2 regions of the Chitinophaga sp. G7 BAM 1005 genome follow, and region 2 is predicted to be linked to the other one. Evidence: riboswitches for the same ligand, from Rfam matches in the RefSeq annotation. Region 2 holds a riboswitch; the other holds the start of a gene.
The links. A riboswitch is a leader RNA that binds a small molecule or an ion and turns the genes downstream of it on or off. The one in region 2 is predicted to bind cobalamin.
Positions count from the first base shown of each region.

Region 1: another riboswitch for cobalamin. It lies ahead of ACMXI2_RS03970 (DUF5074 domain-containing protein); the one in region 2 lies ahead of metE (5-methyltetrahydropteroyltriglutamate--homocysteine S-methyltransferase).

Region 1 is NZ_CP181478.1:992,862-1,004,594, reverse strand. It holds gene ACMXI2_RS03985 (iron-containing alcohol dehydrogenase) at 1-416, shown strand, start outside; gene ACMXI2_RS03980 (gamma-glutamyl-gamma-aminobutyrate hydrolase family protein) at 420-1,136, shown strand; gene ACMXI2_RS03975 (aldehyde dehydrogenase family protein) at 1,133-2,497, shown strand; cobalamin riboswitch at 2,680-2,890, shown strand; gene ACMXI2_RS03970 (DUF5074 domain-containing protein) at 3,065-4,195, shown strand; gene ACMXI2_RS03965 (hypothetical protein) at 4,439-4,642, opposite strand; gene ACMXI2_RS03960 (SDR family oxidoreductase) at 4,644-5,459, opposite strand; gene ACMXI2_RS03955 (helix-turn-helix domain-containing protein) at 5,594-6,508, opposite strand; gene ACMXI2_RS03950 (SDR family NAD(P)-dependent oxidoreductase) at 6,546-7,385, opposite strand; gene ACMXI2_RS03945 (alpha/beta hydrolase) at 7,481-8,434, opposite strand; gene ACMXI2_RS03940 (SDR family oxidoreductase) at 8,701-9,531, opposite strand; gene ACMXI2_RS03935 (hypothetical protein) at 9,551-9,688, opposite strand; gene ACMXI2_RS03930 (oxidoreductase) at 9,705-10,583, opposite strand; gene ACMXI2_RS03925 (winged helix-turn-helix transcriptional regulator) at 10,667-11,050, shown strand; gene ACMXI2_RS03920 (DUF2652 domain-containing protein) at 11,078-11,733, opposite strand, start outside.
Region 2 is NZ_CP181478.1:1,160,564-1,172,296, reverse strand. It holds gene ACMXI2_RS04685 (YncE family protein) at 1-1,042, shown strand, start outside; gene ACMXI2_RS04680 (hypothetical protein) at 1,067-2,014, shown strand; gene ACMXI2_RS04675 (acyl-CoA thioesterase) at 2,077-2,460, opposite strand; gene metE (5-methyltetrahydropteroyltriglutamate--homocysteine S-methyltransferase) at 2,481-4,901, opposite strand; cobalamin riboswitch at 4,966-5,168, opposite strand; gene ACMXI2_RS04665 (SDR family oxidoreductase) at 5,289-6,161, shown strand; gene ACMXI2_RS04660 (RNA polymerase sigma factor) at 6,450-7,046, shown strand; gene ACMXI2_RS04655 (FecR family protein) at 7,097-8,296, shown strand; gene ACMXI2_RS04650 (TonB-dependent receptor) at 8,406-11,733, shown strand, end outside.

The DNA of each region.
Region 1 (11,733 bases), 170 kb from region 2:
GCAGGAGCAACATGCTCATGGCTTCTATGATGGGCGCCATCGCTTTTCAGAAAGGACTGGGTGTGGTGCATTCCCTTGCGCATCCCCTCTCCTCCCTGCTGGATACGCATCACGGCCTCGCCAATGCGGTAAATATTCCTTATGGCATGCAATTTAATATTGCAGGATTTGAAGATAAATTCCGCCGCATCGCCAGAACCCTGGAGTTAAAAGAAGAAACCGGCGAAGCAGTGGTACAATATCTTTTTGATCTTAATTCAAAAATAAACATCCCGCATCATCTCCGCGATATCGGCGTTACGGATGCACACGTGGAAACGCTGGCCGACCTGGCACTCGCCGATTTTGCCCATCCCAATAACCCGAAACCGGTTACCCGGGAAGATTTCAAACAGTTGTACCTAAACGCGCTATAGACCATGAAGAAAAAGATAGGGATCAGCTACACGGAAGCCAGCTCCGCCAATTATGAAAACTGGTTTACACCCGAAGACCTGGGCGATGACCTCGAAGTGGTGATCCTTTCCTTTCTGCGTAATAATGTGGAAGATATTTATACCTGCGATGGCCTGGTGCTTACCGGTGGTGTGGATGTAATTCCTTCGCTGTATGGCGGCGCTGAAAACTATCCGCATCAGCCACATGAATTTTTGCCCGAAAGGGATGCCTTTGAAAAACGCATCTATGAGTACTCCCAACAGCAACAGCTGCCTGTGTTGGGCATCTGCCGCGGATTACAATACATCAATATACTCGAAGGCGGAAAAGTATATGAAGACATCGGCGAAGCCGCCAACAAAATTCATAAAAAAGATACCAGCGATAAAATACATGGGGTAAATATCCGGAAAGATTCCTTGCTGTACGCCGTTACCGGCCAGGAAAAAGGACAGGTGAACAGTGCGCATCACCAGGGAATCCATCCGGCTAAGCTGGGGAATAATATTATGGTGAGCGCCACCTCCGATACCAGCGATGAAATGATTGAGGGTATTGAATTCAAAGATAAAACCGGTAAAGGATTTATGCTTTGCGTGCAATGGCATCCGGAAAGAATGCCGGAGAAAGAAAGCAATCCGCTCTCCCAACAAATCAAAACACAATTTCTTCAAGCAGTTAGAAACCATACGAAATGAGAATCTTTAATCCTGCCACCGCACAAACCCTCGCCGTTCTCAGAGAAGATTCACTGGCAAGAGTAGTTGAGAAAACCGCATTACTCCGGCTGGCATTTGCCCACTGGTCGGCTAAACCACTGGCAGAGCGTATCAAAGTGATTGCCCGGTTCAACCAGCAGCTGGAAAAGAGAGTAGAGAAACTGGCGGGCATACTTACTTCCGAATCAGGAAAACCATTGCAGCAATCACGCAATGAAATCAACGGCGCCGTAACCCGGATCAACTGGATGCTGGAAAATGCAGAGAAATATCTGTCGGACGAATGGGTAACTAATACGGATACACTAAAAGAAAAAATCTCTTACGAACCACTTGGGGTTATCTGCAATATCTCTGCCTGGAACTATCCGTACCTGGTAGGCGTAAACGTTTTTATTCCTGCACTGCTGGCCGGTAACACCGTATTGTATAAACCCTCGGAATACGCTACCCTCACGGGTATGGAAATAGAGAAACTTTTCTATTACGCCGGTCTTGAACAAAATGCTTTCAAAATAGCCATTGGTGGAAAAGCTACCGGTGAAAACCTGATGGATCTTCGCGTAGATGGCTATTTCTTTACCGGCTCCTATAAAACCGGTAAATACATCTATGAAAAAGTAGCGTCCAGGATGTTGCCCTGTCAACTTGAACTTGGCGGAAAAGATCCGCTTTATGTAACAGACGATATCGAAGATATTGCAGCAGTAGCCGCAGCAACTGCCGATGGCGCCTTTTATAACAACGGCCAGAGCTGCTGCGCTGTAGAACGCATCTACGTACATGAAAAAGTATACGACGAATATGTAGCCGAATTTGTAAAGGCGGTTAAATCCTGGAAACTGGGATTGCCCACAGACGACGGCGTATACTTTGGCGCCATCACCAGGAAAGAACAATTAAAAGTACTCGAAAACCAGGTACTGGAAGCGCGCGCAAAAGGCGCCACCCTGAAACTTGGCGGCCATATCATTGTGCATGAAGGCAACTTCTTTGAGCCCACCATCCTCACAGATGTGGATCACAACATGAAAATTATGCAGGAAGAAAGCTTTGGACCAGTAATAGGCATCATGAAAGTAACCAGTGATAAAGAAGCCATCGAACTGATGAACGATACCGAGTACGGACTCACGGCTTCTGTATACTCCTCCAATGGAGAACGTGCGCAGGAAATCCTTTCACAGGTAAATGCAGGCACCGGCTACTGGAATTGCTGCGATCGGGTTACAGCGGGATTGCCGTGGGCAGGCAGGAAGCATTCAGGTTTTGGCGCAACGTTATCACACCAGGGATTAAGGGCGTTTACGAAAACAAAAGCGTGGCAGATGAAAGGATAAGTTTTATATAAATACTTTTTACTAAAGCGTGATGCGATTCAATATTGGTATCACGCTTTTTTATTGGGGCCACATACGGGCCATAAAGGGGCCACATACGGGCCAAAGAGGGCATAATGGGGTAACCCACCCCTTGAAACACTCCCCACCACTTCATTTTGGCATTTATGCCTAATTACCGTAGGTTTGCCTCCGCATTTGGTTCCGCCCGCGGCGGATTAAAAGGGAATCCGGTGTAAAACCGGAGCTATCCCCGTAGCTGTAATCCTGCATTTATCGTCAGATAAATTGTTTTTCCGGATGAACTCCATACCACTGTCTGCCTGCCCGGCAGATGGGAAGGTCCCGGAAAAGCAGGTAAGCCAGAAGACCTGCCTTTTGTAATTGATCATTCAACGCTTTCGGGTGAAATGCCATGAATGTAGGCCTGCCAGCCATTTATGCGCTGTTATTTTTTTCGTTTAGCCTTAGGCGTGATGCCGGGAGGATAACCGGTATTATGATCATTCTTCCAGGGTTTTTACCCCGGAGAAAAGTGCATTGTATTTTCTTAACAAAACAATAAATATGAAAAAACAGTTATTATCCTTTCTCTCTGCAGCATTAATGCTGTTTGTTGCTTCCTGTCAAAAAGATGATGCATTACAGCCTCTCGAACGCCAACGCACCAACGAAGCTGGTACCGGCAGCGTTACGGCATCAATAATCGCCGGTAAATACGGCAATGGATTCTTTATTGCTAACGAAGGATGGTTTGGTCACGGCACCGGCGACCTGCACTTCTACTCCTACAGCGGCGATAGTCTTGTTCCCGACATTTATCATGCAGAAAACCCCACAGGCGCATTGGGCGGCCCTTCCAATACGCTGCAGTATGCCACTGTATTCAACGGCAAAATGTATATTGTTGTAAAAGCCGGTGGACCACTGGTAGTAACAGATGCAGGCAGCCTCGTGGAAACCGGCCGCATCACTACCCTGCCTGGTAATGATGGTCATGCCTTTATTGGTGTGGATGCCACCCGCGGACTGCTGAGTGCAGGTAATGGCGTATACCCCGTTACGTTACCTTCCCTTGCAGTAGGCGCTAAAGTAACCGGTGTAGCCGGTTACACCGGTGATATGTTAAAAGCCGGCAGCTATATTTTTGTGTTGTCCCAAACAGATGGTATTGTTGCTTTAAACAGCACCACGTACGCTGTAGTAAAGAAATTCGGCGCGGCTAACCTGGCCTTTGCTGCCGGCAAAGATGGCGGCGTATATGCTACCAACTCCGATTCCCTGATCCGCATAGACCCCGCTACGTTGGCGCGCACTGCCGTGAAACTGCCTTTCACGGTATCGTCTCCGTGGGGAGCGTGGCGCCATGCGGCTATCACTGCCTCCACTACAGAGAATGCTGTTTACATTGTGCGCAACAATGGTTTTGCCGGTGGCACCCAATTGTACCGCTATATCATTGGCAACACAGCATCGCTTGCATCTCCTTTTATCACCCTGCCTTCCGGACAATATTTCTACGGCGCCGGCGCTGCGTATAACAAGGATAAAAATGAACTGGTAATGACCACGCTGAACGGCTCTTTCACCGGAGATGTGAACAGGGTGCTGATGTATGACGCCACTACCGCCACACTGAAAAAAACGCTCACTTACAACGGATGGTATTTCCCAGCCATGCCTGTATTTCATGAGTAGATAATGAAATAAAGAGAGGGTGCCTTTAAATTACTTTTAAGACACCCCTCTTCTCCTTTTGAAGCTTTGTAATAAAGCCAGCGCTTTTAGTTTCATTGCTTCCCAATTATTTATCCATTAATTCCCTTTCCATCTCCTCAATAGTAGGTAGTTGAGTTTTCAAATGATCTGGTATAATTTCAGAAAGCTCAAAGGAACTGATACATATAGGTTTATTCAAATCAAGTACTGACAAATAGGAGTTTAATTTACCGGCATACTCAAGTTGAAATTTTCCTGCCTTAACCCTCCCGATGTAATAAAACCATCAGAATTCTTATCATAGCTAATTTTTCCCACAATTCTATCGACTACAATTTTTCCTATTGCAGTTCCAACAGCTCCCATTTCATAAATAGCCCTTCCATTATTTAGAATTGAACCTGGCAGTCCTGCTATTACTTGCATTTTAAATTCCGAATTGTGTTTTTATGTTGTTCATAAAAGTTTCATCTTCCATCTTTTGTCTTTTCGACAAAAGCATTCTAGCGTCTTGTCCAATCACGTACCTCAGTTGATTTTTGCCGTCAGTTGAGGTTTCAAAAATAAACTGTGCAACTGCATCAGCAGATAAGGCGCTTTTGGACATTTCAGGCATTGCACTCATTAAAGCGCTTACCATAGGTTGATATTCTTGTATACTTTCATCGTTACAAAAATCAAAGGATCTTCCTCCAAAGTCTGTAGCAATGATACCCGGCTCAATGATTTTTACTTTAGCTCCAAATTGTTCAACCTCATAAAGCAATGCTTCTGAAATGCCCTCTACAGCATATTTTGTTCCGTGATAAAGCGTTCCTAAAGGAAATGCCATTCTACCCCCGGCCGATGAAATATTAATGATAAGTCCTTTTTTGTTTTTGCGGAAGTGAGGGAGAATGGCTTTTGTTACATCTAAAAGCCCGATTACATTAGTATTGAATTGCCTTTGAATTTTTTCCTTAGAAAACGTCTCTAAAGCTCCGTAAGCTCCATAGCCCGCATTGTTCAAAAGAACATCTATAGTTCCAAATTTTTGGATTCCATCGTGCACCGCCTGTTGTATAGATTCTATATCCAGCACATCTAATTTAGTAACCAATACATTCTCTTTCTTAGATAATTCTTCCTCTTTTTCCGGAGTTCTCATCGTTGCAATTACATTCCAACCTTTGGATGCAAATAATATCGCTGTTGCTCTGCCAAGTCCTGTAGATGATCCTGTGATAAAAATAGTTTTATTCATAAAATGATTTAATTACCCGAAACGCCCTCAGATTACCTAACCAGAAGTTAACCTTTAAACCTAATGGCTGTAACGCTGTCCGATTTAAGCTATTTAGCACTCAAATAAGCCGGTACAAAATGTGATACTCACATTTAGTTAAATGACTGACGGAATTCCAGCGGTGTAATATTCGTTTGTTTCTTAAAAAGCTTACTAAAAGACTGCGGATATTCAAAACCCAATTCATAAGCAATTTCACTGACCGTCATATTGGTAGAGGTCAGGATATATTTGGCTTTTTCAATTAGTTTATCGTGGATATGCTGTTGTGTGCTTTGACCCGTAAGGCTTCTAAGCATATCACTCAGATAATTGGCAGACATATTCAGTTCGGTGGAAAAATACTGGACGGAAGGTATTCCTTTTGACGAAAGATTATTTCCCTCAAAATAATCATTCATCAACTTTTCAAAGTTGATAAGCAATTCACTGTTTGCCGTTTTCCTTGTTATAAACTGCCGGTTGTAGAACCGGTTACAATAATTCAACAGCAACTCAATTTGTGAGATAAGTATGTCTTGACTATAAACGTCTATCCTCGAACTGTATTCTTTTCGGATAGTGTCCATTACTTCTTCAATAATTGTTGCTTCTTTGTCGGAGAGGTGAAGAGCTTCATGTACAGCATAAGAAAAAAAGCCAAACTGAGTAATCTTTGCGGCCAAAGAATAAGCCCTTATAAAATCCGGGTGTATTAGCATTGTCCAACCTTGTAAGTTCACGTTGTCTGCGAGTTCAGAAACAATGACCTGATTAGGTCCGTGGAAAACCATTGCACCTTCCTGAAAATCATAGTAATGCTGTCCATACCTCATCGTACCGGTATAATTTATTTTCCTGCTGATAGTATAGAAATCATAGGTTTTGCTTCTTAATTTCTCCTCAGAATAATTCTTAATATCTTCATGGTTAATCAAACTAATTAAAGGATGCTGTGGCTTTTCCACACCTAATAAGTCATGATATTCTGATATTGATTTGATATGGTAAGGCTTCTCTGTTTTCATATTGATTGGGTATTTGCAGAATACAATATTACTCCAGTTAATTTATTTCTAAATCTGTAGATAATGATATCTTTTTAAAGGCCTCAAACTCTTTCAAATCCCGTGCTCTTTTATCCATGATCATTTTAAAGCTGTCAGGTCCCAATATTAAATGAACCGGAGGATTTTCCATCTCGACCAGATTTACCAGTTCTGCAACCAGTTTTTCCGGATCACCGGGCTGCTTTCCAGCTCTTTCTGCGTAACTACTATATGTACTTGCACTTTCATAGTCAGTAATAGGATTCCTTGCATAATTCAAAGAACCTTCATCTAAAAAATTAGTCCTGAAAGACCCCGGTAATACCACTGTAGGCTTAATGTTAAGATGTTTCGCTTCTAAAGCCAATGCCTCTGTGAGGCCAACCATTGCAAATTTAGATGCTACGTAGCTACCGATATTCGGACCAGCGCAATACCCGGCAGCGGAGGCTACATTTATTATTCGCCCGGAACGCTGTTTTCTGAATTGTGTCATCGAAGCCCTAATCACATTTACCGTTCCGAACAAATTTACATCTAAAGCTTTTCTGAATTCTTCATCTGTTAATTCTTCCAAACTGCCAATAAATGAAAATCCCGCATTATTAACAGCAACATCCAGCCCTCCAAAATATTGGATTGTTTGATTAATTGCCTCTTTAACATCTTCGCTATTTGTAATATCCAATCCAAGTGGTAAAAAATGGTCACTTTCTATGCCAATGTTTGACTTTAATAAATTTGAATCTCTTGACGTTGCTGCAACCTTGTTACCTTTCTCCAATAATAATTTTGTGAGTAGCAAGCCCATCCCTTTTGAAGCACCTGTCACAAACCAGATTTTCCGATTGTTCATATTTACCTATTAATTTCATTAAATGAATTCTATCAGATTAAGATTTAATACTATAAAGTAGGATTGCACTATTTTAGCAATCCTACTGTACGCACCTAATGCTTCTTGAAAAACTCATCAACCTTATCCATTGCAGGATCAAGGAATTTGTCAATATCATACAAATCCATGTGTGATGCCCCTTCTATGACCACCCATTCCTTTTCTCCCGCCGCCATTTCATATACCTCTCTGTCCATGTCATGTGTAAATGCTTCGCTTCCCGCAATAACCAAAAATGGCGTAGTAAAATACTTTGCCTGGTTCATAAATACCCTTGCCGGATCAACAGGCAAACCTACAGTGGGATAATCAGGAGAATAGTTAGGGCACTTATCTTGCCCGGCTCTAAGGAAATAATACCCATATGCGTCTTTCATCGCTTTTGACGCACTATCAGGTGGGGGCAAAGGCATTCCACCAAAAATAGGTGCGGTTTCATATTCCCCGGTTTCATAATATTTCTGTTTAGCTTCTGCCGCTGTTTGCAGCATTTTGTCAAGAAGATCTTTCTGATAAGCCCCAAATAAACTGGCAGCTGCATCAAAATTACCAACCAATGTTGCTACTGCTTTTATCCGGGCATCTCCAATAGCTACATTACAGATATAAGGAGCACCAGCGCAGGCCCCAAGACCATAAAATCTGTCCCTGTCAACAAATTTCAGGGTTCTTAAAAAGCTTATTGCATCAGTGGTATTGGGAATCATATTATGCATGGATTCATAGTTTCTGATTTCTCCCTCACTATCGCCAAAGTTTTTCGGATCGAACACTAAGAAAGCATAACCTTTTGCTGAAAGCTTATTGCCATATGTTGCTCCGGTTTGCTCCTTCACTTGTGTACCCACACGGGTATAAATAACTGTAGGATACTTTTTTTGGCTGTCAAATCCTGTTGGTAAGTATAAATCTCCAGCTAATTTATAACCCTGGCTCATAAAATAAACCCTGTTCTTTCCTGCCTTTAACTGCTGATAATCTACAGTTATTACTTCTTGATTTTTCATTTTATTATTTTTTAAATTATTATTTAGGTTGCTTTGAGAAAATCCAATTGTAAACGCACATCATAATGCTTGCTGCAAAAAACACTATTCCGTCTTTTTTACATTCGTTCATATAAATAATCTCCTTCATTTCAGCACCCAATTATCATACATGTTCCCTTCATAAGATTTAATAATTTTCGCTTTTAAATTATAAACCAAAGTTGAGGAATATCAAGAAGCTGACTGTATCCAAATCTCTTAGAGTTGTGTTCAAATACAGGGTTTTATTCAAATCCGGTTGAGAGGCTCAACTCTTTCAATTGTTCCAGTTTTTCAAGTTGAGATTTGTAATAATTTACAGCTCTTTCGTAGGCATCTCCTCCCATCAGCAAATGCAAAGGAGCATCCTCCTTTCCCGCGGAATTAATTAAAACCTTTACCAATTTGTCGGGATCGCCCGGCTGCTGTCCGTTATATTGGTTCATTGCATCAACCAGATGTTGTGTGCCGTATGCTTCAATTTTATTCTGAGCTACCGGAAATGCTCCTAAAAAGTTTGTCCTGAAAAGTCCCGGTGAAACAATAGTCACTTTTACATTAAAAGGTTTTGCTTCCAATGCCAATGCTTCGGAGAATCCTATAACAGCTGATTTTACAGCATTATAACTACCTGCACATGCATCAGCAGAATATCCGGCAGATGAAGCAAAATTGAAAAAATGTCCGCTTTCCTGCTTGCGGAAATAAGGCATTACATTCCTGATTACATTTTGAAATGCAAATACATTTACATTTACAGATTGACGAAATTCTTTATCAGATACTTCTTCCAAAGCCCCCAAAAGCATATAGCCTGCGTTGTTTACCGCAACATCGATTTTACCGAATTTGGCAACCGTTTGTTCAATCGCTCTTTTGACATCATCATCGCTGGTAATATCAACTGTAAGTGCTAGTAAACCAGTACTTTGTCCTAGTTTTTCCTCGATTTGTGTCTTATCTCTCGAAGTTGCAGCAACTTTATACCCTGCGTCTAATAATTGCTTTACGAGTGCTAAGCCAAAACCATTTGAAGCTCCCGTTATAAACCAAACCTGTTCTCTTTGATTATTCATTTTAATATAATTTTTATTGTTAAAACACAACCACTTTAGCTACATCCTGCGGAAATCCCATACGACCTGATGCGCTGGCGATACCCGCACCTATACCTTTTGATGCTCCTGTTACAATGACCACTTTTCCTTCTAATTTTTTTCTTTGATTGTTCATTTAATTTACCGACGCTTTATTTCATGCTTAAAATCTGCTTTTGGGTTTCTTCAGAAGCCCACGGATTTTCCACATCTCCGAAATCGGTAGAAATACTTACGTGTTTCCATTTTTCTAATTCTGCCTTTCGTTGTATTTCCACAGCTTCCAGAATGGTAACCGCATCCGAGCCTAAAAGCAAATGCACAGGTGGTTCCGGGTGTTCTACCAGGTCAATAATCACCTGCGCTGCTTTATCCGGATTCCCCATAGGCTTAATTGTTTTCAGATAGTCTTTTAGCGGTTGTAAAACATTTTTGTAATCCCCGATCGGTTCAGCATAGGTCATGGAAGCTGCGCCCCAGTCCGTGCGGATTCCACCAGGTTCTATCGAAGTAACCTTGATGCCAAGATGCGCGACCTCCTGTGTTAAAACTTCCGTAAATCCTTGTAACCCGAACTTTCCTGCCTGATACATTGAAAAGCCAGCAGAACCTACTCTTCCGCCGATAGAGCTTACATTAAAAATGCTACCCGAACGTTGCCTGCGCATATAAGGCAAAACAGCTCGTGTAACATTTATAGGTCCATAAAGATTTATTTGCAGCTGACTTTCCATTTGTTCATCGCTAAATTCTTCAATAGCACCGGTAATGCCCACACCCGCATTGTTTACCAGGACATCAATTCGTCCGAATTTTTCAATGGTATCTTTCACCGCTTTATCAATTTGTGCTTTGTTGGTTACATCTACCGGCAATGCGATAATTTGATTGGGATATTGATTTACGAATACCTCTAACCGTTGAGGATTTCGTGCAGTTGCCACCACGTTATCTCCTTTTTTCAGTACAGCTTCTGTTATGCTTCTGCCCAACCCTCGTGAACTTCCTGTAATAAACCAAGTCTTTCTCATTTCTGATTAGTTTTTAATTGTGACTGTCAAAATTATCGATAAAAAGATATACATTTGATACTTGTATACAAAAGGATACTTAAATGAGTAAAAAAGAAGAATGGAATTTTGAGGATAAAATCAAATTCGTACAAGACACACAATATGTAATCGGTGGTAAATGGAAACTGCCTATTATTATTTCTGTTTATCACGGAAATAAAAGATTTAATGAAATTCTTTCATCGATTCCCAGAATAACAAATCGGGTACTATCGAAAGAATTGAGACACCTGGAAGAAAATGAACTGATTTCAAGAAAGGTTTACGACGATTATCCGGCAAGAATAGAATACACGCTTACTGATTATTGTCATAGCGTCACGGAAGTGTTAACATCTATGGAGAAATGGGGCAAGCAGCATAGAGAGAGAATTAAAAAGAATATGCCTGCGTCAATGCATAGGACTGGGGATTTAATACAATAGCCAATTAATCCGGGTATTACCCTCTTATTAAAAATCAAGCGGCAATACCATATTCATTACAACAGGTTCCAGCTTTTCGAGCGATTGCTGTAAACCGGCTTCCATCTTTTTTTTCTCCGTGAGCCGGAACAAAGATTGCCGTATAAAATTTTTAGGGAGATAATAATCGATCGTCAACCGGCTTCTCCGGTCTGTTATCCTTTCAACCGTATAGTAGAAAGCGTTATGCCGCTTCTCATCTGTTTCACTGAATAACACCTTTTGTTCGGGATTGTACGAAAAGCTGCTGGTATACATGATCACATGTTTGCCGTTATCCATCACATGACGGTGACGACTACCTACACCGGGCAGAAAATGTTCTACCTCATCTATTGCGCTCACGCCTGTTTGCCACAGGTGCCTGAATTCAAAATGCACCACGGTATAGATAAGCGTTTTAATATCCGTGTCAAATTCTCTCGACACAGAAATCATTTTCGTTTTGTTATTAAGCTCTATCTGTGGATCAGGATCAGGTGGCAGCCCATTACGCAGTTCACTTAAATGGGTGTAGTGGAAAGGAATAGCGCCTGTTTCTGTTTGTTTGGTACTGGCATCCCATGTCATCCATTGTGCCAGTCCTTCCGGCGGTTCATCGTGCAGCAGGTTGTCTGTTACCAGCCAGTATTCATGTTGTTCAA
Region 2 (11,733 bases):
TACCGCCACACCAGGCTCTTTGCTCAATGGATTTTATCTGCTGAATGAAGGCAATATGGGCAGTAATAAAGCTTCCCTGGATTATTACGATTATACTACGGGCATCTACAAAAGTAATATCTATGCTACTGCCAATCCCACTGCAGTAAAGGAACTGGGCGATGTAGGCAACGACATAGAAGTATATGGCACGAAACTTTATGCCGTGATCAATATTTCCAATAAAGTAGAAGTAATGGATGCAGCAAGTACCAAACGGATCAAACAGATCGACATCCTCAATTGCCGCTACATAACCTTCGCCAACGGCAAAGCATACGTAAGCTCCTATGCAGGCCCGGTACTGATAGAACCCAATGCGCCCATCGGTTTTGTAGCAGAGATAGATACTACTACCCTGGAAATTACACGCAAAGTAATTGTGGGCTATCAACCGGAAGAAATGGCCGTAGTAGGCAACAAGCTGTACGTAGCCAATTCCGGCGGTTACCGCGCACCTGATTATGATCGCACCGTGTCGGTAATAGACCTGAATACTTTTAAAGAGATAAAAAAGATTGATGTAGCTATTAACCTCGACCGCCTCAAGGCCGACAACGATGGCGATATTTATGTGACTTCCCGCGGCGACTACTACAATACACCATCCCGCCTTTTTGTGATAGACGCCAAAACAGATGCAGTAAAGAAACAATTTGATATTCCGGTGAGTAACCTGTGTATTTCCGGTGACACCGCTTACGTATACGGTTCTGTTTTCAGTTATAACACCGGCCAATGGACCATCACCTATAACATGGTAAACGTAAAAACAGAAACGGTGTTAAACACTAATTTCATTACAGATGGTACGGATAAATCCATCCGTATGCCCTACGGCGTAGCAATAAACCCCGCCACTAAAGAAATTTTTGTAACGGATGCGAAGGACTACGTCTCTTCCGGAACCCTATACTGCTTTGATAAAGCAGGCAAAAAGAAATGGTCGGTCACCACGGGTGAAATACCTGCGCACATAGCTTTTGTTTCTGCAACCAAATAATCATAACCAACTAAATCTATACAAATGAAAAGTAAATTTCTACTCGCAGCCACGTTCATCGCTGTTATGGTAAGCAGTTGTTCCAAGGATAAAGACGTAACGCCACCCATAGAAGATCCGGAACCCACCGGTCCTTTCCTCAATAAGGTGACTAAAGTTTTTGAATACTTCCCCGCGCCCGGACAATTTACCAATGAACTGCCCCTATGGAAGCAAGGCGATTCTGCCAAACAAATGGCGGATTACGCACTGGCGGCTTTAGGGAAGGAAAATATGATTTCCCTCGGCGGGTTCGGCGGCTATGTAGTGATGGGCTTTGACCATACCATCAAAAATGTACCCGGCGAATATTCTTTCATCGTATTAGGCAATGCTTTCAACCAGTTTGCAGAACCCGGCGTTATCTCCGTATCTGCAGATGCCAATAAAAACGGCTTACCTGATGATGAATGGTACGAAATTGCCGGTTCGGAATACAACAGCTCCAAAACGGTAAAGAACTACCAGGTCACTTACTATAAACCTGACGAAACAAAAGACAGGGTCACCAATCCGGATGATCCGTATACCAGCGATACAGAGTATATCCGCTGGAAAGACAACCAGGGGCACACCGGTTATCTCTCAAAAAATGTATTTCATGATCAGTCGTATTACCCGCAGTGGAAAGGCGACAGCATCACTTTTACCGGCACAAAACTAACAGATCTCAACATCAAAAATACTTCCAGCGATCCGTTCTCTCCTTACTATGTTTCACCCGCTTTCTCCTGGGGTTATGCAGATAACCTCGCGAATGATGATAGTGATGCAAAAATAAAACTGGACTGGGCAGTAGATAAAACCGGCAAACCGGTGGTGCTGAAAGGAATCAACTTTATAAAAGTACATACGGCTATCCGCGCAGAAGCCGGATGGTTAGGCGAAATTTCCACAGAAGTACTGGGCGTAAAAGATCTTAACCTTGAATAGTATCCATGATTAACACAAAGAGGGGTGATCAGCTAAACTGTATCACCCCTCTTCTTCTTTGACTACTTCACGCTTACCGGTTGCTTATCCTCCCCAATGGCCACCAGGCTAAAAGTACCCGTGATAGCCTTTTCCCGTGAATAGGAATACATTTCTTCAATGTATATTTCTACCAACACTTTAACACTGGTATTGCCTACTTCGGTTATTTTTCCGATCAGCTCCACGATGGTGCCTGCCGGAATGGGCCGGTTAAAATCTATTTTCCCGGAAGATACCGTCACCATTTTTTTACGTGCAAAACGGGTAGCAGTAATAAACGCTACTTCATCCATGAGCGACATAGCGGTACCGCCGAATAACGTATCGTAATGGTTGGTAGTACTGGGAAATACGGCTTTAAAGATCCGGGTTTCCGAATGAAGAATTTTTTCTTCTATAGTCATGTTTGTACTGTTTTTCTTTTTTACAAAGATGCTTTCTCCCGCATCACTTCCGCTGCCCGGACCATATTCGACAATGCCACTTTTGTTTCCGGCCATTTACGGGTTTTCAAACCGCAATCCGGGTTTACCCACAGGTTCCTGGCTGGCAGCGTAACAGCGGCTTTCTCCAGCAGTGAAATCATTTCTTCCGCAGACGGCTGGCGGGGAGAATGAATGTCGTATACGCCGGGTCCTATCTCGTTAGGATATTTAAAATCAGCAAAGGCATCCAGTAGCTCCATCTGCGAACGGGAAGTTTCGATGGTAATCACATCTGCATCCATCGCGGCAATATGCTCAATGATATCATTAAATTCACTGTAACACATGTGTGTATGAATCTGCGTTTCATCCCTAACGCCGCTGGCGGAAATACGAAACGCCTGTACTGCCCATTCCAGGTAGGCTGCGCGGTTCTCTTTACGCAAAGGTAAGCCTTCCCGGATAGCCGGTTCATCTATCTGGATCACTTTAATGCCTGCCTGTTCCAATGCCACTACTTCGTCGCGGATCGCCCATGCAATCTGGTTGGCGGTGGTGGAACGCGGCTGGTCATCTCTCACAAAAGACCATTGCAAAATGGTAACGGGACCGGTGAGCATGCCTTTCATCAGCTTGTTGGTATGCGCCTGTGCAAAGCTGCTCCAGCGCACGGTCATGTTTGCCGGGCGACTTACATCTCCAAAAATAACCGGTGGTTTTACACAACGGCTGCCGTAACTCTGTACCCAGCCATTTTTTGTAAAGAGGAATCCCTGCAGTTGTTCTCCGAAATACTCCACCATATCGTTCCGCTCAAATTCGCCATGTACCAATACATCCAGGCCAATTTCTTCCTGCCAGCGGATCACGTCTATGGTGGCTTTCTCAATGGCGGCTTCATACTGTTCGGTAGTCAGCTCTCCTTTTTTCAGGCGCGCCCTTAACTGCCGGATATCGTCTGTTTGCGGGAAAGAGCCGATGGTGGTAGTAGGGAACAGCGGGAGCCCAAACTGTTGCTGCTGGATGTTTTGACGTACCGGGAACATGCTGTTCCTGCGTGCATCTGCGGCGGTAAATGCCGCTACCCGGTCTTTCACCTCCTTCCGGTGAATGAGTGGCGACGTGGCCCTGCTATGGATAGCCGCTTTGTTGGTATCCAGCAACGCGGTATTGCCGTTCACGATATCACGCAGGTCTTTCAGCTCCTGCAATTTCTGTTTGGCAAAGGCCATCCAGTTTTTAATTTCGGGAGAAAGGGCCGTTTCGTTATCAAGGTCGCATGGCACATGCAGCAATGAGCAGGAAGGAGCAATGGCGATACGTTTTTTTCCCAACGCGCTTACTGCCTTTTGTATCTGCTGTAAAGATCGTGTATAATCATTCTTCCAGATATTCCTGCCATCCACTACGCCCAGCGAGAGGTGTAAAGAAGTATGGGCGATCGCTGTTGCCAGGATATCATCCAGTTGCAATGGGCAACGTACGAGGTCGAGATGCAATGTTTGCACCGGCAATGCCAGCGCCACCGGCAGATTTTTTCCATAGCATTCAAAATAAGAAGCCAGGAGGATATGCAGTTGCGGGAATGCCGCGTGAATTTGCGCATAAGTATCGGTAAATACCTGCAGGGTTGCTTCATCCAGGTCGAGCGACAGGCAGGGTTCATCGAGCTGCACTACTTCAGCGCCGGCTTTGGTAAGCTGCGACAGCACCTCCAGGTATACCGGCAGCAGTTTACCAATCAGCGATAAACGGTTAAAGCCCGCAGTTTTCTCTTTTCCGAGTAACAGGAAAGATACCGGGCCGAGGATCACCGGCTTGGCAGCATAGTTTTCTTTTTTTGCTTCGAGGAACTGGTCGGTTACTTTGCGGGAGAAGAAATGAAATGTTTGATCGGCTGTGAATTCGGGAACGATATAGTGATAGTTGGTATCAAACCATTTCGTCATTTCCATTGCAGTGATATCGTCGCCATCGCGCTGGTAACCACGCGCCATTGCAAAAAGCAGGTCTGTTTCGTGGATCTTTTTTTCCTGTAATGCACGATAGCGCTGCGGCACGGCGCCCACCATCAGGGTAGTGTCCAGCACCTGGTCGTAAAAGGAAAAATCATTGCAGGGAATCCAGTCGATCCCTTCCTGTTGCTGCAACGCCCAGTTTTGTAAACGGATATTACGGGCGGTTGCCTGTAATTCATCGAGGGTAATTTTGCCTGTCCAGTAGCTTTCGCAGGCTTTTTTCAATTCACGCTGGCTACCTATCCTCGGATAGCCTAAGTTGTGGATAATCATTACTGATTGTTTAAAAGGTGATACATGACGTTCACGCTCTTTTATATAGTACAGCAATGTTTTTGAGAAGATAGATACGGAAGGAGAAGGCATGGTATACATACAGGAACAAGCGCATGATGTAATCATGCATACGCCTGTTCTTAATAATTACCGATACCGAAACCTGACACGCTTCAATCCCCGAAAGCATTGTCAAAGTGAAATAAAGGCAGGTCTCCTGGCTTATTCCGCTGGTAAACGCCTTCCCATTCCTGGCCGGAACAGTGGCATATTATTTACCAGTTGCAGCATATTATGCTGCCGGAAGCTTACAGTTGCGGGACAGCCTGTGATTTACACACAGTTCCCTTTTAATCCCGCTTTTCAGCGGGAACCATTATTTGCTTCGATTAGTAATACATAAAGAACCGGGGGCGAAGATAGTAAATCCCCGCAACTATCAAATCCGTTTCGTTTTCTTACAATTTCCTGCCTGGCGGAAAGCCGAGTTTTACATCATAAAAACAAACAGCTATGAAACAGGCAAATATCCTGATTACCGGCGCTACCGGGCACATTGGTACTACACTGGCCAAACATTTATCCGCACAGGGCGTTTCCTTCCGCGCAATGGTGCGGACAACAGACCATAACGCAAACACTATCGCCGCCTTACCCGGCGCTGAAATAGTAACCGGCAATTTCAACGATGCAAACAGTTTGGCCCTTGCACTGAAAGGCATAGAGAAAGCTTTCCTGCTCACCAATTCTTCTGAAGAAGCCGAAAAACTGCAAAGTAATTTTGTAGCCGCTGCCGTAAAAAGCGGGTTGCCACATATCGTAAAGCTCTCGCAGCTGCATGCTGCCGCGCAATCGCCCGTACGTTTTCTACGGTACCATGCCACGGTAGAAGCAGAGATCCGCTTATCCGGCATGGCCTATACTTTCCTGCGACCCAATTTATTTATGCAGGGGCTACTGGGTTTCCGCGAAATAATTGCCGCGCAAAATAAATTCTTTGCCACCGCCGGCAACGCTCCCATCAGCGTGGTAGACACCCGCGACATTGCCGCCGTTGCGGCTGCCGCCCTCACCACCAACGGGCATGAAGGCAAAACCTACGATATTACCGGGCCACAACCGCTCACCCATGCCGCACTGGCGGAAAGTCTGTCGCATGCGCTGGGACGCACTATCCGCTACATCAACGTTACCGGAGCAGAACTGCTGCCCGCTCTCTTGCACGCAGGGTTTCCCGCCTGGCAGGCCGAAGGACTTATTGAAGACTATGCCCATTACGCCCGCGGCGAAGCGGCAGCCGTTTCTACAGCAGTAATGGACGTAACCGGTAAGCCGGCGCGGAGCTTCTCCTCCTTTGCGGCGGAGTATGCACCGGCGTTTTCTTAGATCGCCTTCGGCGATGGAAATTGTCTTGGAACAGGATTAGGCTGATTATACTGATTAACTTGATTTTTACTTTTGGATTTTTTTTAGATTTTCCTGAGGGAGATAAAAGCTAATATATCCGCTTCTATCTCCCTTAATCCTTTATAAATCAAAAAAAATCAAATCAAACTAATCAGTATAATCAGCCTAATCCTGTTCCAAGACAATTTCCATCGCCGAAGGCGATCCCTAAATTTTTGCAGAAATTTTCCGCCAATTGCTTACTTTAGTCATCAAATCGAGCATCCAGTGAGCAATGAAGAAGCGGTTCTGCTGCAACGACTGCAGCAAGGGGATACTGAAGCATATATCGCCTTATATGACCAGTACTACCCTTCACTTTACACGTATATTCTCCACTTCATCAATATCCCGGAACTGGCCGAAGATGCACTGCAGGAAGTGTTTATAAAGATCTGGGAGATTAGGGAGCGGATCAACCCTGAATTATCGTTCAGTGGTTATCTGTACCGTATTACCCGGAATCATGTATTTAAGCTGATGAAGAAGATCAGCGCCGACGCAGCTCTCCGTTTACAGGTAATGCAGGAACTACAGCAGCAAACGGAAGATGCGGATACCGCCTTATTATGGAAACAATACGAATCTTTACTGCATAAAGCCATCGCACAATTGCCCCCTCAGCGCCAAAAAGTATTCAGGCTATGCCGCGAAGAAAGCAAAAGCTATGAAGAAGTAGCCGTAGAACTGGGCATCTCCCGTAATACGGTAAAAGAACATATGGTGCTGGCCATGAAAAGTATTAAGTTTTTCTTCTATACCAATACAGATGGTATTCTCCCCCTGTTACTGGTTTCAGGGATCCTCCTCGACTCCTCCAGATAATTTTTTTTTCCCCGGACCACCCTATCTTCTTTTTTTGGGATAGTATATATATGCCCACCGAAAGGAACAACGAATATTACCGGTTATTGCTGCAACGCTGGCAACAACGGACCTGTAGTCCGCAGGAAGCCCTTGAGCTGATGGACTATCTCCGGGACGACGCTTCCGGCCGCATACTCCTGGACGAAATGCAGGCGGCATTCCGGCAGGTAAAACCGGATAGCAGCTCCAACTTCCGCGAGCCCGGCGACAGGGTCAGGAAAGAGCTGTTACAGCATATCCAGGGCGCCCCGGTAATATCCATGCCTCCCACCCGGAGGAATGTTGGTCCGTTTAAACTTGCCGCCGCGGCAGCCGTGATCATTGGGCTCGCCATCCCGGCTGTTTATTATTTCCGGCAGCCAGCCGCTCCGGTAGCCACGGTAGCGAAAAAAGTAACGCCGGCAGCAGCAGCGCCTGGTCAGCATAAAGCGGTACTCACCCTGGCCAACGGGGAAAAAATAGTGCTGGACAGCGCCGGGATTCAGCAACTGGCGCAGCAGGGCAACAGCGCTATCCACAACCAGGGCGGACAACTGGTATACGTAAAAACAAAAGGCGCCGGCAGCGCCCCTATCTATAATACATTAACTACAGCGGCAGGGGAAACCTATCCGCTGGTACTGGCCGATGGCAGCAGGATATGGCTGAACGCCGCCTCTTCGATCCGCTTCCCGGCTACTTTTTCAGGCGATGAACGCCGCATTGAGCTTACCGGTGAAGCGTATTTTGAAATTGCACATGATGCGCACCGCCCTTTCCGCATCCAGGTAAACCAGATGACCGTGGATGTACTGGGAACAAATTTCAATATCAACTCCTACGCCGACGAAGCCACTATCAATACTACCCTGCTGCAGGGTGCAGTGAAAATAAACAGTAAAAAAGGCAGCATACAACTGGCGCCGGGCGAACAATCGCAGGTGAGCCCTAATGGAAATGTAAAAAGAGTAACCGGTGTAAATACCGCAGAAATAATAGCCTGGAAAGAAGGATACTTCCAGTTCGAGAGCACAGACCTTACTACTGTATTGCGGCAGTTTTCCCACTGGTACGACGTGGAGATTGTATACGAAGGTCACATAAAGCCCAGGAAATTTTTTGGGATGATCAGCCGCAGCAGCAGCCTGGTGAATGTTTTAAAAATGTTGAATGCCAACAATGTCAATTATCGTTTAGAAGGAAAAAAACTGATTGTACAGGGCGATTAACGCCCGCAGGTGAACAATCATATCAACCAGCATGACGGAGCTGTCATGGTAATTTATTAAAACAGATAGCACAACCAAACCATTCTCTCAATTAAAACTCAGCACAAGTATGCAATTACGTACTATTGCCAGTTCCCGGTGTAAGCACAACCGGCGTCCAACCAAACATCTAAAGGTCAGTCAGTTCCTGGCCCTGCTATGTTTCGCCACCACGGCACAGGTGAGCGTAGCCAGCAGCCAGAACCAGGTAGTAAGCCTTTCAATGAAAAATGCTACCGCCAAAGAGGTTTTCCGGGAAATCAATAAACAAACCGGCCTCAATATCCTGGCAGATGAAGCCTTGCTGGAAAAAAGCGGCAGGGCCAATATCACGGTGAGCAATATGCCTGTAAATGATGCGTTGAATATTTTCATGCGTAATCAGCCCCTCACGTACAGTATTGAAGGCGGCGCTATCATTGTAAAAACAAAACCGGCCATACAGCCGGCCACTACGCCACCGCCGCCTATCGAGGTACATGGCGTGGTTACCACCGACAAAGGCCAGCCTTTACCCGGTGCTACCGTTACGGTAAAAGGCACCAAACTCGGTACGGTTACCGGCACCGACGGCACCTTTAAGATCAATGCCAATCCCGGTGAAACGCTGGAAATTTCTATGGTGGGTTTTAAAGCCTGGTCCGTAAAGTTTGATGGTAAAACCACCAACTTTAAAGTAACGCTTTCTGAAGAAGTATCTAACCTCACCGACGTAGTGGTTGTGGGTTATGGTACTACCAAAAAGAAAGACCTGACAGGTTCTGTCAGCTCCATATCCAGCGACCAGATGAACCTCGGCGGTGTAACCAGCAACGCTGCCCAGGCCATCCAGGGCCGCGCCGCAGGGGTGCAGGTGAGCCAGTCGAACGCTGCGCCGGGCGGACAAACCATTGTGCGCATCCGTGGCGGCAACTCCATCAAATCCACCAACGAACCATTATACGTGGTAGATGGCTTCCCTTCCGAAACCGGGAAAGACATCAACCCGAATGATATCGACGATATACAGATCCTGAAAGATGCATCTTCCACCGCCATCTACGGCGCCCGCGGCGCCAACGGCGTAGTGATGATCACCACCAAAAGAGGTAAAAGCGGCAGGGCGGCCATTCAGTATGATGGCTACTACGGTACCCAAAGGATCATCAAAGAATACGACAAAATGAATGGCCTGGAAAATATGCAGGTCACCAATGCCAAAGCCATTGAAAAAGGACAGCCGGCCTTCTATACCGCGGCCGACCTGGCCAGTGGCCGGGATAACGACTGGTTTAAATTAACCACACGGCCCGGAATGGTGCAAAGCCATAACCTGAGTGTAAGCGGCGGTACCCCGGAAGACAGGGTAGCCTTATCAGGCAGCTACTTCAAACAGGATGGTGCGCTGAAAAATACTTCTTTTGAAAGATATTCTGTAAGACTCAATTACGATAAGCAGTTCGCAGCACGGTTTAAAACAGGAGCCAGCGTATATGCCTCACACGCTTATACCAATTTCAAAACTTACGATGGTAACATTGTACCCTCTAACGTAATGTATGGCGTACTCACCGCTTCACCGGCCATCCCCGTGTATAATGAGGATGGCACCTATGCCCGGTTCAAGGGAAGAGACAACCCGCTGGCCTGGTTAATGGCCCCTACCAACGACCGGTTTGAAAACAAGGTGAATATTAATGCATATGCGGACTACCAGATTATGGACGGCCTTAACTTCCGGGTAAATGGCGGTACAGAATACACCACTACCAAAGAAGGCACTTATCTTCCGCGCGACCTGGTAGACGGTGAAAAAGTACAGGGCAAAGCCAGCTTAAATGACATAGCCATCACGCGTAACCTGGTAGAAGCCTACTTCACTTACAGGAAAGTATTTAACGCCATCCACTCTCTCAACGTAGTGGCAGGGGTATCTTACCAGTCTGATAAAACCGAGAAACATTATTCACTGGTACAGAAGTTCAGTACAGACGCATTTCTGTACAAGAACCTGGAAGCAGGTACAGAGCGTTTATCCAGTACCAGCAACCTGATTCCCTCTAAGATGGCATCCGCCTATGGCAGGATAAACTATTCCCTGAAAGATAAATACCTGGCTACTTTTACAGTGCGCCGGGATGGATCTTCCAGGTTTGGGGGTAACACCCGTTTTGGTATTTTCCCATCGGGCTCCCTTGCCTGGAGAGCTGGTGAAGAAGAATTCATCAAAAACCTGAACATCTTTTCCAACCTGAAAGTAAGAGGTGGTTACGGTGTTACCGGTAACGACAGGATCGGTGACTATATTTACATGCCCACGTTCGGGCCTACCAATGTGTCGCTTGGACAAGGCAGCGACAGTTATGGTGGCATTGTTGCCACCCGTTTAGCTAATGCAGACCTGCAATGGGAAAGCACCGCGCAACTGGATCTGGGTATTGACATGGGCTTTTTCAACAACCGCGTTTCCGCTACCATCGATTACTACCGGAAAAAAACCAACAGGCTGATCTTTGACATGCCTATCGGCGACTGGAACGGTTTTGCGGTACAAACCGTGAATGCCGGCAGCATTGAAAATAAGGGCGTTGAATTATCCGTTACTACAGAGAATATCATCAATCACGCATTCACCTGGAATACGACGGTGAACATTGCCTACAACAAACAAAACTGCCTGGACCTGGGCGGCCGTCCTTATATCATTACACAAACGGCTAACCTGTATGGCGGTCGTGGTATGGACTTCACCAAACTGGAACCGGGAAGGGAGCTGAGTACTTTTTATGGTTATGTTTATGATGGCGTGATAAAAACCGGTGAAGCGCATCCGGCACAACCAAATTCAAAAGCAGGCGATCCTAAATTCAAGGATATCAGTGGTCCCGGTGGAAAACCGGATGGCATTATTGATGCCAACGACCGCACTTATCTCGGCAATGCCAACCCGCATTATATCTATGGTATCAATAACAACTTTGCCTATAAAGGTTTTGAACTGAACATCTTCCTGCAGGGCGCACTGGACTACAGCCTGTATAACGGTACCGGTCTTGTGCTGGAATCCGGTCCGGGTAAAGCGGCGCTGAACCGGTGGACTACCAACAACGAAAACACCGATATTCCAAGAGATGGATATGCCATTGCTTATGGCGGCATGATGAACTCCCGCTTTGTGGAAAACGCCTCTTACCTGCGTTGTAAAATGCTGATGCTCGGTTATAATATCCCGGTTGCCAAAACTTTCCTGAAAAGCCTGAGAGGCATTAAAGTATATGGCTCCGTACAAAACTTATTCACGATTACTAAATATACAGGATCGGACCCTGAGGTAAACAGCAATCTCAATAGCAGCGGCAGCAACGCCAACCTTTCATCAGGATTGGATTACACTGCCTTCCCTGCTTACCGCACCTTTA